3 regions of the Hymenobacter jejuensis genome follow, and region 3 is predicted to be linked to each of the others. Evidence: riboswitches for the same ligand, from Rfam matches in the RefSeq annotation. Region 3 holds a riboswitch; each other region holds the start of a gene.

Region 1 (4,175 bases), 150 kb from region 3:
GTTTAAAGTCATTGAGATACATGCCGCCCACGGCTATCTGCTGCACGAGTTCTTTTCGCCCCTGAGCAACCAGCGCACCGACCAATACGGCGGCTCGTTTGAAAACCGCATCCGGTTGCTGCTGGAAGTCGTGGCAGCGGTGCGTGAAATATGGCCCACCGACCACCCGCTGTTCGTGCGCATCTCGGCCACCGACTGGACTGAAGGCGGCTGGTCCATCGAGGATTCCGTTGCGCTTGCCAACGTCTTGAAAACCAAAGATGTCGACTTGATCGATGCCTCTACCGGCGGCAACGTACCCAATGCCCGCATTCCGGTCGGCCCCGGCTACCAGGTGGAATTTGCCGCCCGCATCCGGCAGGAAACCGGCATCCCGACCGGAGCGGTTGGCATCATCACCGACGCCCAGCAAGCTGAAACCATCCTGGAGAACAACCAAGCCGATCTGATCATCATGGCCCGCGAGTTTCTGCGCGACCCGTATTTCCCGCTTCACGCGGCCCAGGAACTCGGCGCGGACGTGCCGTGGCCCGTGCAATACGAACGGGCCAAGCGCCATAAGTAACTGACTACAAATCACTTAACAACTTAAATCAGTCATCACTTCGCTAAACGTCCGTCCTTCTCCTGCTGTGCTCAGAAGGCTGGGCGTTTGTTTAATAGCGAGCAAACATATTTCTTGCGAGTCGCAGTAACAGCAAAAGCATCTTAGCCTCAGCGATAATTATTGCATTGAAGCTTCAAATCCTATTTCACATGGAAGAATTTTTATCTGCACCAGAAATTAAAAGAGTTAAATTTTTAGGGCTTTATCAAGCCTTAAGCGGCGCTTTAGGTATATTTATAACAATTTGGGCACTGGCTCAGACAGAAATAATCACTGGAATTGTTCTCGCAATGATCATTACAATGCTAAGTTTTTATTCTTTTTCTATTTATGCGGGCAAATTATTAATAAATGATAGATACGAAGGGCTTCTGATTTCAATGATCAATCAATCGATTCAGATTCTCAATCTTTCGTTTGCGGGAATGTCATATAAATTTGTATCAGGTTCGGCTTTCTTTATTAATCTAGATTTAACAAAAAGCTTATCAATAAAATTTGAATTTAATTTCCCTACTTTCCTTTTGAGTTATAATAGAAACTATGAATTATCTGTTTTCGGCGTAAATATTGTTGCGATTATTCTGCTGTTATCCCTTAATAAAATAAGAGAAGGAATAAAGGAAAAACGTCAGCTTCAAGTTGCTCAATCAGCTTTGTAATTTCCACAATACGGTCGAGCTTTAGGATTTCCTATTTGCATGGTAAGCTGTCGACGACCATCTTTGCAACCATAACGTCAAAACCCGGTTTTTTCGGGGATGCTTTATACAGAAGAAGGGAGAGATCAGGCTCTGTGAACTTCTAGCAACCTACCTTGAGCTAAGGTGCTAATTCCTGCCTAAAATTGTTTAGGAACTATAAACCAGCGCTTTACATGCAAACCCCAGCGGTTTTTTCAGTTGCCTCTCCCCTCGCCCGAACCCAACACGCGTTGTTCGGCGGAGACTTCTTCGTTCCTACAGCTTCCTGTTGCTGTTGTTGCTAACTCTGCCATTCCAGCGTCGGTTGGTGTAGCACAGGCTCCTCTTTACAATTGCTAAGCAGCACGGACTGAGCCTTTTGTGGCCCTTTGCCCCGCACAGGTTGCAGCCAAAACCAGCGCCCGACAAAACTTTCCCGCTGGGAATTTCCTTTTACTCCTTTCGATACGAATTCTTTTATTTATCTAACTAATTGACAATCAGTTAGTTAGATAAATACTCTCCTGTAATTTCTCAGATTACCAACTACCTATATGTCCACTTACTCTTCCGAAAAGCCGATTGGCATTTATTACGAGCATCCTGAGTGGTTTAAGCCGCTGTTTGCCGAGCTCGACCGTCGGGGCATTGCCTACGAAAAGATTGATGCCGCCTACCATATGTTCGACCCTTCCGAAGAGGAAAGCCGCTACAGCTTGGTGGTCAACCGGATGAGCTCGTCAGCTTACCTGCGCGATCATGGGCAGGGCATCTTCCATACGGCAGGCTTCATGACGCATCTCGAGCGGTTGGGCGTGCGCGTAATCAACGGAACGGTAGCGTCGAGCATCGAAACCAACAAGGCTCGCCAACTCTCGCTTTTGACGCAGCTGGGACTGAAATATCCCAAATCGCGGGTGGTAAACCACGTTTCGCGCATTCCGGATGCGGCGGCTGAGTTGCAGTTCCCGCTGGTAGTGAAGGTAAACATCGGCGGCAGCGGCGCGGGCATCATCCGCTTCGACACGCCGGAAGGCTTGCAGCAGGCCGTGGAAGCCGGCAGCATTGATCTGGGCATCGACCAAACGGCTCTGGTACAGGAGTTTGTGGCGCCGCGCGGCGGTCACATCACCCGTGTAGAAACCTTGGATGGCAAGTTCCTCTACGCCATGAAGGTGTTCACGACGGGTGAAAGCTTCAACCTCTGCCCTGCCGAAATCTGCCAGATTCCAGACGAGATCACCGAAGGCGACTTCTGCCTTACCGAAGCGCCCAAGAAAGGCATTCAGGTGGAAGCCACCACGCCGCCCGCCGAAGTAATTGAGGCCGTGGAGCGTTTGGTAGCCGCGGCTAAAATCGACGTGGGCGGCATCGAATACCTCGTAGACGACCGCAACGGCGACGTGCTGTTCTACGACATCAATGCCCTCTCCAACTTCGTAGCCGACGCCGTAAACGTGGTGGGTTTTGACCCGTACGCCCGCTTTGTGGACTACTTGGAGCAAGAACTGGCTAAGAAGTCGGAATCTCAACTCGCCACCCAAGAAGCTTAGAATCATGCAGTTCGGATATTGGCTTCCCATATTTGGCGGTTGGTTGCGCAACGTGCCCGACGAAGGCATGAGCACTTCCTGGGACTACGTGCGCCAGCTGGCCCAGCGCAGCGAAGAGTGGGGCTATAGCCTCACGCTCATCGCGGAGCTTTACTTAAACGACATCAAAGGCCAAGAGGCGCCGGCCCTGGAAGCCTGGTCGACGGCGGCAGCGCTGGCGGCGGTGACGAAGGAGTTGGAAATCATGGTGGCCGTGCGGCCTACTTTCCATAACCCCGCGTTGCTGGCCAAGCAAGCCGCCAACATCGACCTGATCGCGCCGGGTCGCTTGTCGCTGAACGTGGTGTCGTCGTGGTGGCGCGACGAGGCGACCAAGTACGGGCTGCACTTCGAGGAGCACGACGATCGCTATGCCCGCACCAAGGAGTGGCTCGACGTACTGACCGGCGTGTGGGAAAAAGACCATTTCACCTACGAAGGCAAGTACTACAACGTCACCGACAACGTACTGCAGCCCAAGCCGGCCAAAAAGCCTTTCCTGTACGCCGGTGGCGAATCGGAAGCGGCTAAAAACCTGATTACCACCCAGTGCGACGGGTACGTGATGCACGGCGACTCACCCGAGCAGATCGGCAAGCGCATCGCCGACATGCGCCGCCGCCGCGAGGAAAAAGGCTTGCCGCCCATGAAGTTTGGCGTGGCCGGCTACTCCATCGTGCGCAACTCGGAACAGGAAGTAAAGCAGGAACTCGACCGCATCACCAACGTGCAGGCTTCGGCGGCTGGCTACGGCAACTACCAGCAGTGGCTGGCGGGCACGCAACTAGAGCAGCAAGTGTCCTTGCAGGATTACTCGGTGTCGAACCGCGGCCTGCGCACCGGCCTTACCGGCACGCCCGCCCAAATCCAGGATCGCATCGCGGCCTTTGAAGAAGTGGGCGTTGATTTCTTCCTGCTCCAGACCAGCCCGCAACTGGAGGAAATGCAGCGGTTCTCGGAAGAGATTATCAATGTATTAGCTTAAGTATTTCATAATCAGATACTTACAAAAAAGCCCCGACTGCTATAGCAGTCGGGGCTTTTTTGTGGAGCTCGAATGGGGTAAGGTCATTCCGCCAAGCCGAAATTCTTCTGCGTCATCGCCAGATACGCTTCGTCGGTCATGTTGGCTTTGGCGCCCAGCACCTGTTGCGCATCGGCACCGGCGATGTAGCGCAATTGGCTCGAGCCGTCGGTGGCGGCGGTGTAGATTACTTCGGCGATCTGCTCGGCGGTGGAAGCATTGCCGCTGCGGCTGCTGAAGGCATTGAGCACGCTGCGTACCTGCCCGGC
Region 2 (4,175 bases), 860 kb from region 3:
CGGTGGCAGGAACCGGGCAAGGGCGAGCGGCACTTGCTTTCCCTGCTCCGCGGGCACCGCATGAAAAAGCTCCTTCACCGCATGCTCGACGAGTCCGAATTTCTCTCCGAATACGGCGTGCGCGCCCTCTCGCGCTACCACCTCGAGCATCCGTACGTGTACGAAACCCCCGAGATGGATTTCTCGGTGCGCTACGACCCCGGCGAGTCGGTTTCGGATTTGTTTGGCGGCAACTCCAACTGGCGCGGCCCCATCTGGTTCCCGATTAACTACTTGATAATCGAGTCGTTACAGCGTTTCCATTTTTACTACGGCGATACTTTCGAAGTAGAATATCCGACGGGCTCGGGGCAGTTCAGCACCCTTAAAGAAATCGCCGCGGCCCTCTCCGAACGCCTGACCAAGCTGTTTGTTCGCAATAAAAAAGGCCAACGACCCGCGTTTGGCAAGTACAAGCTGCTGCAAAAGGACCCGCATTTCCGCGACTACCTTCTGTTCCACGAGTACTTCCACGGCGACAACGGCAAAGGCCTAGGTGCCAGCCACCAAACCGGCTGGACTGGCCTGATTGCCAAATTGTTATATACCCCAAAATAGCATAGCAGCCACAGCGCCAAGCGGCGGAATTGGTTTTTACTCCTGAATTGCTTATAACAAAAGAGCCGGCGCAATGCGCCGGCTCTTTTGTTATAAGCAATTTCATATCAACTAATAACCTCTTGCGGGGCGGGTTGCGCTTCAGCCTGAATGCCTTGCCGCAGCTTGCTGTTTTTCTTGCCATAGCCGAAGTAGATCGCTAATCCAATGGCCAGCCACACAAACAGACGAATCCAAGTGTCGGCGGGCAATGACAGCATCATCACTAAGCAGGTTAGGATGCCCAAGATCGGCACCAGCGGCACCCACGGCGTGCGGAACGGGCGCGGCGTGTTAGGCTCGCGCTTGCGCAAAATCAAGATGCCAATGCACACCATCACAAAGGCCAGCAACGTGCCGATGCTCGTCATTTCGCCGACGACACTGATGGGCACCAGCCCGGCAAACAGGCTAATAAACACGCCCAGCAGCAGATTGGACTTGTGCGGCGTCTGGAAGCGCGGATGAATCTGGGAGAAAACGCCGGGTAGCAGCCCATCGCGCGACATGGTAAAAAACACCCGCGACTGGCCCAGCAAATCGACCAGAATCACGGAGGTATACCCAATCAGAATGGCGATAATGATGGCTTGGCTGAGCCAGGCATAAGGCGTCTTTTCGATGGCAATGGCCACCGGCGCCGCGCTGTTTTTGAACTCCGTGTAATTGGCCAGACCCGTCATGACGTGCCCGAACAGCACAAACAAAATCGTGCAGATCACCAGCGAGCCGATGATGCCGATGGGCATGTTGCGCTGCGGATTCTTCGTTTCCTGTGCCATGGTGGCTACGATGTCGAAGCCGATAAACACGAAAAACACCACCCCGGCACCCCGTAAAATGCCGCTCCAACCAAACTCGCCAAAGTGGCCTGTGTTGGCCGGAATATAAGGATGGTAGTTGGCTGGGTTGATGTACTGCCAGCCTAGCACGATAAACACGGCCACTACTGAGAGCTTCAGGGCCACCACAATGCCGTTGTAAACGGCCGAGCCTTGCGTACCACGAATGATGATGGCCGTGATGAAGAGCACGATCAGGATGGCGGGCAAGTTGATAAAACCCGACACCACCGAGCCGTCGGCCAGCGTAACTTTTTCGAAGGGCGAAAGCACGAGCTGCGCCGGCATGTGAAGGTCGTATTTGGCCAGAAAGCGCACCAAGTACTGCGACCAGCTGATGGCCACAGTCGCGGCACCCACAGAGTATTCGAGCACCAAATCCCAGCCGATGATCCAGGCAAATAGCTCACCCAGAGTGGCATACGCGTAGGTATAAGCAGAACCCGCCACGGGCACCATAGAGGCAAACTCGGCATAGCACAAAGCCGAAAAGGCGCAGCCAATGGCCGCCACCACAAACGACAGCGTGACGGCCGGTCCGGAGTGGTTGGCGGCTGCAATGCCGGTGAGCGAAAAAAGCCCCGCCCCAATGATTACCCCGATGCCGATGGCAATCAGGTTGAGGCCACCTAAGCTGCGTTTGAGAGTATGAGAGCCGGTTTCGGCAGCTTCCTGCCGCAGAAGTTCCAATGATTTTTTTAACATACAATACGGTTCGGACAAGGCGGGCCACCGGCCGGCTTATCACGATAGAAACGGGAAAAAAGGCTGTGGACTACGCAGCTTGGCTATACCAGAATCACTTTACTGATTCGTATATAAGCACTTGATTATCAAGGTCTTATATACGAATATAAGTTCTGACTCAATTAGGAGCCACAAGCTGCGGCAGTACCGAAAAACAATCAGCAACAACAACCAAATGCGAAGCTGCAGCAGGCACGATCAGCCGTTATCAGAACGGAGCCAGCAGCCGTACGAGCGCACAACAGGAACGGGGCAGCAAGGTTGTTGGAAAAAGCCACGGCAACTTGTTTTTATATGGTCAGGACTTGGCACCGTTTCGGATGGCCCGAGGGTTGCCGGCGTTTCATAGAGCCTGTCTCTCCACGCCTCGGTATAAAAACAATCCTTTGATGGGGAAAGAATTGATGCCGCAAAGGTACGTACCGCAACTTTGCATTACCAAATGCGATCTGTCAGGCGGCCCTTTCGGCGGGTACAGCAGCATCCGACTCGAGAAAGCGCCGCATGCGGAAGCAGTTCATGGCGGTTTCGCCAAGCTGCTCGATCAGGCGGTAATTAGCTACCGCTCCTACTGCTGCCCCAATGAAGGGCATCAGCTGGGCCATCTTTGCCAGATCGATGTAGTCGCGATACTCTTGCTGGAAAGTGCGCCAGTCAAAAGCTTGCACATCGGTGGGCAGCTGGTGGCGATACTCTTCCCAATTGACTACGCGGTGGTACACTTCGTTGCGGGTGTGCTGGCTCGAAAAGGCCAGCTGAAACACATGCAGTAAGTACAAGCGTTCGGTGTAGTCGCGCACATCGTATCCGTACAGCGACGCCACGTCAAATAACAGCTTGATTTTGAGGCCTAACAGCAACGGAAAATCGGCCAGCCCCAGCAGGAAGCCGCCCGCGCCTGTTACGGCTCCTTCGGCCGAAGCCGTGTTGCGGTAGGATCGCACGCGGCAGCGAACCGACTTTTCACGCTCTTCCAGCGAGGCATCGGCAGTGGGCCGGCGCGTGAGGTACGAAGAGCCGTACAGCACACCGCGCACCATCTGCTTGATAGTGACTGTGATGGCTTCATGCAAGCGCTCAGGCAGCCAGGCATTAAGGCGCATCTGTACCCGTCGCGTGAAGCGGTTGAGGTATGAGGGCGGTCGCTGCATCTGTTCTTGCCACGTCCGCAGCTCCGCATAAGCTAGCTGTTCGTAGGAAGTCATAGTATATAGATACGCAGAATAAAACCTACAGGCTCAATTCTTTACATCTATTCTGGCTAAAAGATTCAGGGGTCGATCTATTCTTTCCCCCGGCACGACTTCCGCAACAAGCGCCGAACTCGCCCAAACTATCTCAACCGATATATCCGCTCAATGATCTCTACCACTTTCGCGCCTTCCTGCGCATTGGTTGTAACAGCGGCCCCATGCTGAATCACATCTATCACATTATCAATTACTTGCGCGTGGTTGGCAGCGCTCCCTTTGTACGCCCCATATTCGTTCGCCGGATTGGTGGGGGGCAACGCAGGTAACGTGTAGTCGCGTAGGTGGCAATATTCGACTTGATCCAGGTACTGCCCTCCGATTTTGAGGCTGCCGTGCTCGGCAATCACCGTGATGGAGCTTTCGAGGTTACGGTCCCAGACCGCGGTGCTGTATTGAAGCGTGCCCGAACCTCCGCGCACCAAGTCAAAAGTAACGAGGCCACTGTCTTCAAACTCCGTGATGCCCTGATGGTTGAAGTCTCGAAAACGAGCCTGTAGGTTGGTAACATCGCCAAAAACCCAGTACAACAAATCGATGAAGTGGCTGAACTGCGTGAAGAGTGTGCCGCCGTCCTGGGCCTGGGTGCCGCGCCAGCCGCCAGGACGATAATAACGCGCATCACGGTTCCAAAAGCAGTTGATCTGGACGAGGTAAATCTGACCGAGTCGGCTTTCGTTGTAGACTTGCTTGAGCCAAG
Region 3 (4,175 bases):
GGGCTGCGCCGGGGCGCAATTAGTCGGGAGAATTAGTTTTAATCTTATTTCTAAGTAATTGATAATCAATTACTTAGAAATAGCCGTTGCGCTTGCGATCTTCCATGCCGGTTTCCGAGATGGTGTCGTCGAGGCGGGTGGCGCCGCGCTCGCTCACTTTGGCTTGCAGCAAATCCAGGATGATGTCGTCCACGGTGTCGGCTTCGCTTTCCACGGCGGCGGTGCAGGTCGAGTCGCCCACGGTACGGAAGCGCACGCGGCGGCTCACGATTTCGTCGGTGTCGTCGAGGCGCAGGTGCTCGGTAAGGCCCAGCAATTGGCCGCTGGGCAGCACTACGCACGTGCGCTCGTGTGCGAAATAGATGTTGGGCAGCTCGATTTTTTCGCGCTGGATATAATTCCACACGTCCAACTCGGTCCAGTTGGAAATGGGGAACACGCGCACGTTTTCGCCCTTCTGGATGCGGCCGTTGTAGATGTTCCAGAGCTCCGGGCGTTGCCGGCGCGGGTCCCACTGACCGAACTCGTCGCGTACGCTGAAAATGCGCTCTTTCGCCCGCGCTTTTTCTTCGTCGCGGCGCGCCCCGCCGATGCAGGCGTCAAACTCAAACTCTTCGATCACGTCGAGCAACGTGTAGGTTTGCAAGGGATTACGGCTCGGAAACTTGCCGCCGGGCTCGCGCAGGCCGCGCTGCTTAATGGTGTCTTCCACGCTGCGAACGATCAATTTTTCGCCCAGGCTCGCGGCCAGCTGATCGCGGAAAGCCAGCACCTCAGGGAAGTTATGACCCGTGTCGATGTGCACCAGCGGGAACGGAAACTTGCCCGGCCGGAAGGCTTTTTCGGCCAAGCGAGTTAAGGCAATCGAATCTTTGCCGCCCGAAAACAGCAGAGCGGGTCGTTCAAATTGGCCGGCTACTTCCCGCAGAATGTGAATGGCTTCTGCTTCGAGGCGGTCTAAGTAGTCGAGATGAATTGTACTCATAATCAGTACTATGGGTCTGCCCAGGTAGGGGCCGATTTGGCGAATGAGATAACGGTGGCAGGTGCTTAAGCAAGCAGTTTTTCGACTACTGGGTCGCGGCCTTCGTGGGCGGCGGTGCTGTGCAGGCCGCACTCTTTGGCGGCCTGTTCTTCCCACCACCAGCGGCCGGCCCGAAAATCCTCGCCCGGCTTGATGGCGCGGGTGCAGGGCGCGCACCCAATGCTGACGAAGCCTTGCTGGTGCAGCGGGTTGAATGGGATGCTGTGTTCGCGCACGTACTCCCAGGCTTCGTCCCAGGTCCAGTCGAACAGCGGGTGTACTTTGATGAGCTGGTGCCCGGCATCCCACTCCACGGCGTGCATGTTTTGCCGGTTCGGCGATTGCTCGGCCCGAATGCCGGTCAGCCACACGCGCTGCCCGGCCAAGGCGCGGCCCAGCGGCTCGACTTTGCGGATGTGGCAGCACTCTTTGCGGGCTTCGATGCTCTCGTAGAAGCTATTGGGACCTTTTTGCTGAACCAAATGCTCGATGCTTTCGCGCTGTGGCGCATATACTTCAATGGGCTTTTGGTAGCGCAATAGCGTCTTGTTCCAGGTAGAATAGGTCTCCTGGAAATTGCGGCCCGTATCGAGCGTAAACACCCGAATGGGCAGGTTGTGGCTGAAAATCAGGTGGGTAAGAATCTGGTCTTCTAGGCCAAAGGAGGTCGAGAAAGCGACTTTATCAGGAAAATGGTCGGCGATGAGCTCCAACGTGTCCGTCACGGATTGCCCAGCCAAACGGTGGCGCAGGTCTTCGACCAGCCCTTCGAGTGCTACTTGCATGAGAGGAGTGAAATAGGATTTTTCCGAACGGAAAAGCAGAGAATAGAGGGGGCTGGCGCACAGACTGCCGCAAACCGAGTAGCCTATGTCTGTGACGATAGAGCCCGGTGCTGGAAGGCTGCCGGCGAGGGGGAGTTACCGTTGATCAGGCAACCGCAGGAAAGGGAAAAGAGAAGGGGACTACGCTTCAGCAACCCATGCTAGCCGCAGCCATACAGGTGGCTGGGCGCGCCATGCAACAACACCCATGCTGTACAGCAACGAGGTTGGCGAAGTAGGCGCGGAGGTTGGAGACAGTAGCCACGGTAACTTGTTTTTATATGATCAGGACTTGGCACCGTTCCCGATGGGTATCGGTTGGTTGCCGGCGCTTCGTCGAGCCTGTCTCTCCACGCCTCTGTATAAAAACAACTCTTTGATCAGAAAGAATTGATGCAGCAAATGTAAACTAAGCTTTTTGATAAAAACAAACGCGTATAGGATTCGGGCTTAGCATAAAAGGCTTTTACAGTGAAGAATCCACGAGAAAATAGCTATTAAATAAAATGAAATAACACATTGATAATCAACATGTTGTAATTAAATATCAATCGTTTGCGATCAGTGGGTGTTTTGTTGGTAAATAATCGCTTAGGATGCAAGAAAATTTTTGAAAAAAGTTGCAACGATGAGCGCAGCTATTATAAAAACAGCATCAATTTCATCCTATCGGAATGCTTGAAAAGCAAAACAGCGTCCAAAAACCGAGGCTTTTGGACGCTGTTTTACAAGATGTTAGAGCAGAAATTATTCAAAAGTGCCCAGCGAAACGACGTAATCTTTGCTGCCATCCGTTACCCACGAATCGAGTTGGGCGGGATCCTTCATCTGCTGACCGCGGCTGCGCGGCACGACCACATAGCCGCATTTCACGTCGGGGAGGGCCGACATATCGCTCCACAGCTTTTCGATCTGCGCGACGGGGTAAATGTCCTCCTGGCCGTGGCCCCAGCGGTATTTCACATCTTTGATCGTGACGTACGTGGGGATGCGCTGGGCCACGCTGCGCACGGCTTTGGCCAACAGTGCCTCGTCGCCATTTTGCACATCTTGGCGGCTCAGGCCAAACAGCTTCAGTAGCGGATCGACCTGAATCCAGGTGGTCATGGAGTTGTAGTAGCTTAGGGCCAACTCGTCTTCTTCGCGGGGCTGGGCGAGGCCTTCCAGCAGCCGAACATGGCCATTGACGCGTGCCAATCCGCCACCACGGTCTTCGATGCGGCGCGGCACTACTTCGAAAGTTAGGGCATTGCCAGAAGCCAAATGGTAGCCCAGCACGGCCGCGTGCACATCCGCGCCCAGCGTGTCGATGTTGTGCAGCATGATGGTTTCGACCTGCGGCTGCTCGCGCAGGAGCTGAGCCAGCGTACCGTTGCGCAGCAAATTGGACACCTCGTACCAGTGCCCCAGCGGCGAAAAGCGCTGAGCGGCAATGTTATCCACGTAGTCGGTGCCTTCGCCCTTCGCCTTGGCCCAGTTGATCATGCTGCTGCGCACGGCATCGCGGACTTTCTGCTTGTTTTCGTCGAGCGTTTCCTGCGGCATTTCTTCCCACATAAAGCGCAAATCGCGCTCTGTGGGCACAAAACGCTGCCCAATGGAGCGGCCTGCCGACAGGAAAACCTTGCCGCCGTAACCATAATTCCGGGTGTGCGCCAGCTGCTTACGGATGGGCTCGTGGGTGAGGTAGCTGGTAGCTACCACGTGCGGAATGTCGGTTTGGTAGTGCTCAGCCACGCGCCGCGTTTTGGCCAAATGAATCTCCAAAAAGCTGCGGTGCACGCCGTTGATTTCCACAAACGGGTTGAGCGCTTTGATCACGCCCGCACCTTTGGTCCAACGGCTGCCCACGCCGGCGGCTAGGCTCATCACGGCTACTTTGCCGGCCCGAATTGCGGCTTCGCCAGCTTGAGTATATTCTTGTGTGTCAGATAGTTGGGTAATGTCTGTGGGCTGCACGTCTTCGATGGAAGTTTCAGCGGCTAAGCGGTTGCGCGACAAGCCAATGCGACCTTTTTGCAGTTCCTCGCGGATGTCTTCGTGCTGAATGTAGTCGAAGCCATTTTCGCGCTTGATGCGGTCGGCCTTCTCGTTTTCGACGCTGCGGTTGCCCTGTGCCGTGGGGTCCGACACCTTGAACAGGTTGCTGACGATGGTGCGCAGCAGCGGGTAGGCCAGGTTGTTCTGCTCGCAATACGTGGTGAAAAAGTCAATTTCGGCCCGGCGGATGTAAGAAATGGTCTCTGGGTCTTTCTTCACCAATTGCGACACATGGATGGCGTAATACTGCTCTGGCATCAGCGCTTCATTGCCTTGGTGCAGCGTGC

The links. A riboswitch is a leader RNA that binds a small molecule or an ion and turns the genes downstream of it on or off. The one in region 3 is predicted to bind S-adenosylmethionine.
Region 1: linked by a shared signal. The riboswitch ahead of FHG12_RS18320 (ATP-grasp domain-containing protein) and the one ahead of FHG12_RS17670 (phosphoadenylyl-sulfate reductase) in region 3 are both predicted to bind S-adenosylmethionine.
Region 2: linked by a shared signal. The riboswitch ahead of FHG12_RS00240 (amino acid permease) and the one ahead of FHG12_RS17670 (phosphoadenylyl-sulfate reductase) in region 3 are both predicted to bind S-adenosylmethionine.

The regions. Positions count from the first base shown of each region.
Region 1 is NZ_CP040896.1:4,454,543-4,458,717, reverse strand. It holds gene namA (NADPH dehydrogenase NamA) at 1-565, shown strand, start outside; gene FHG12_RS18325 (hypothetical protein) at 757-1,269, shown strand; SAM riboswitch class I at 1,371-1,474, shown strand; gene FHG12_RS18320 (ATP-grasp domain-containing protein) at 1,845-2,843, shown strand; gene FHG12_RS18315 (LLM class flavin-dependent oxidoreductase) at 2,848-3,867, shown strand; gene FHG12_RS18310 (SDR family oxidoreductase) at 3,951-4,175, opposite strand, start outside.
Region 2 is NZ_CP040896.1:78,238-82,412, forward strand. It holds gene FHG12_RS00235 (MGH1-like glycoside hydrolase domain-containing protein) at 1-597, shown strand, start outside; gene FHG12_RS00240 (amino acid permease) at 705-2,183, opposite strand; SAM riboswitch class I at 2,513-2,604, opposite strand; gene FHG12_RS00245 (EcsC family protein) at 2,678-3,430, opposite strand; gene FHG12_RS00250 (Gfo/Idh/MocA family protein) at 3,559-4,175, opposite strand, start outside.
Region 3 is NZ_CP040896.1:4,300,962-4,305,136, forward strand. It holds gene cysD (sulfate adenylyltransferase subunit CysD) at 74-985, opposite strand; gene FHG12_RS17670 (phosphoadenylyl-sulfate reductase) at 1,051-1,809, opposite strand; SAM riboswitch class I at 2,123-2,217, opposite strand; gene FHG12_RS17675 (UTP--glucose-1-phosphate uridylyltransferase) at 2,596-4,175, opposite strand, start outside.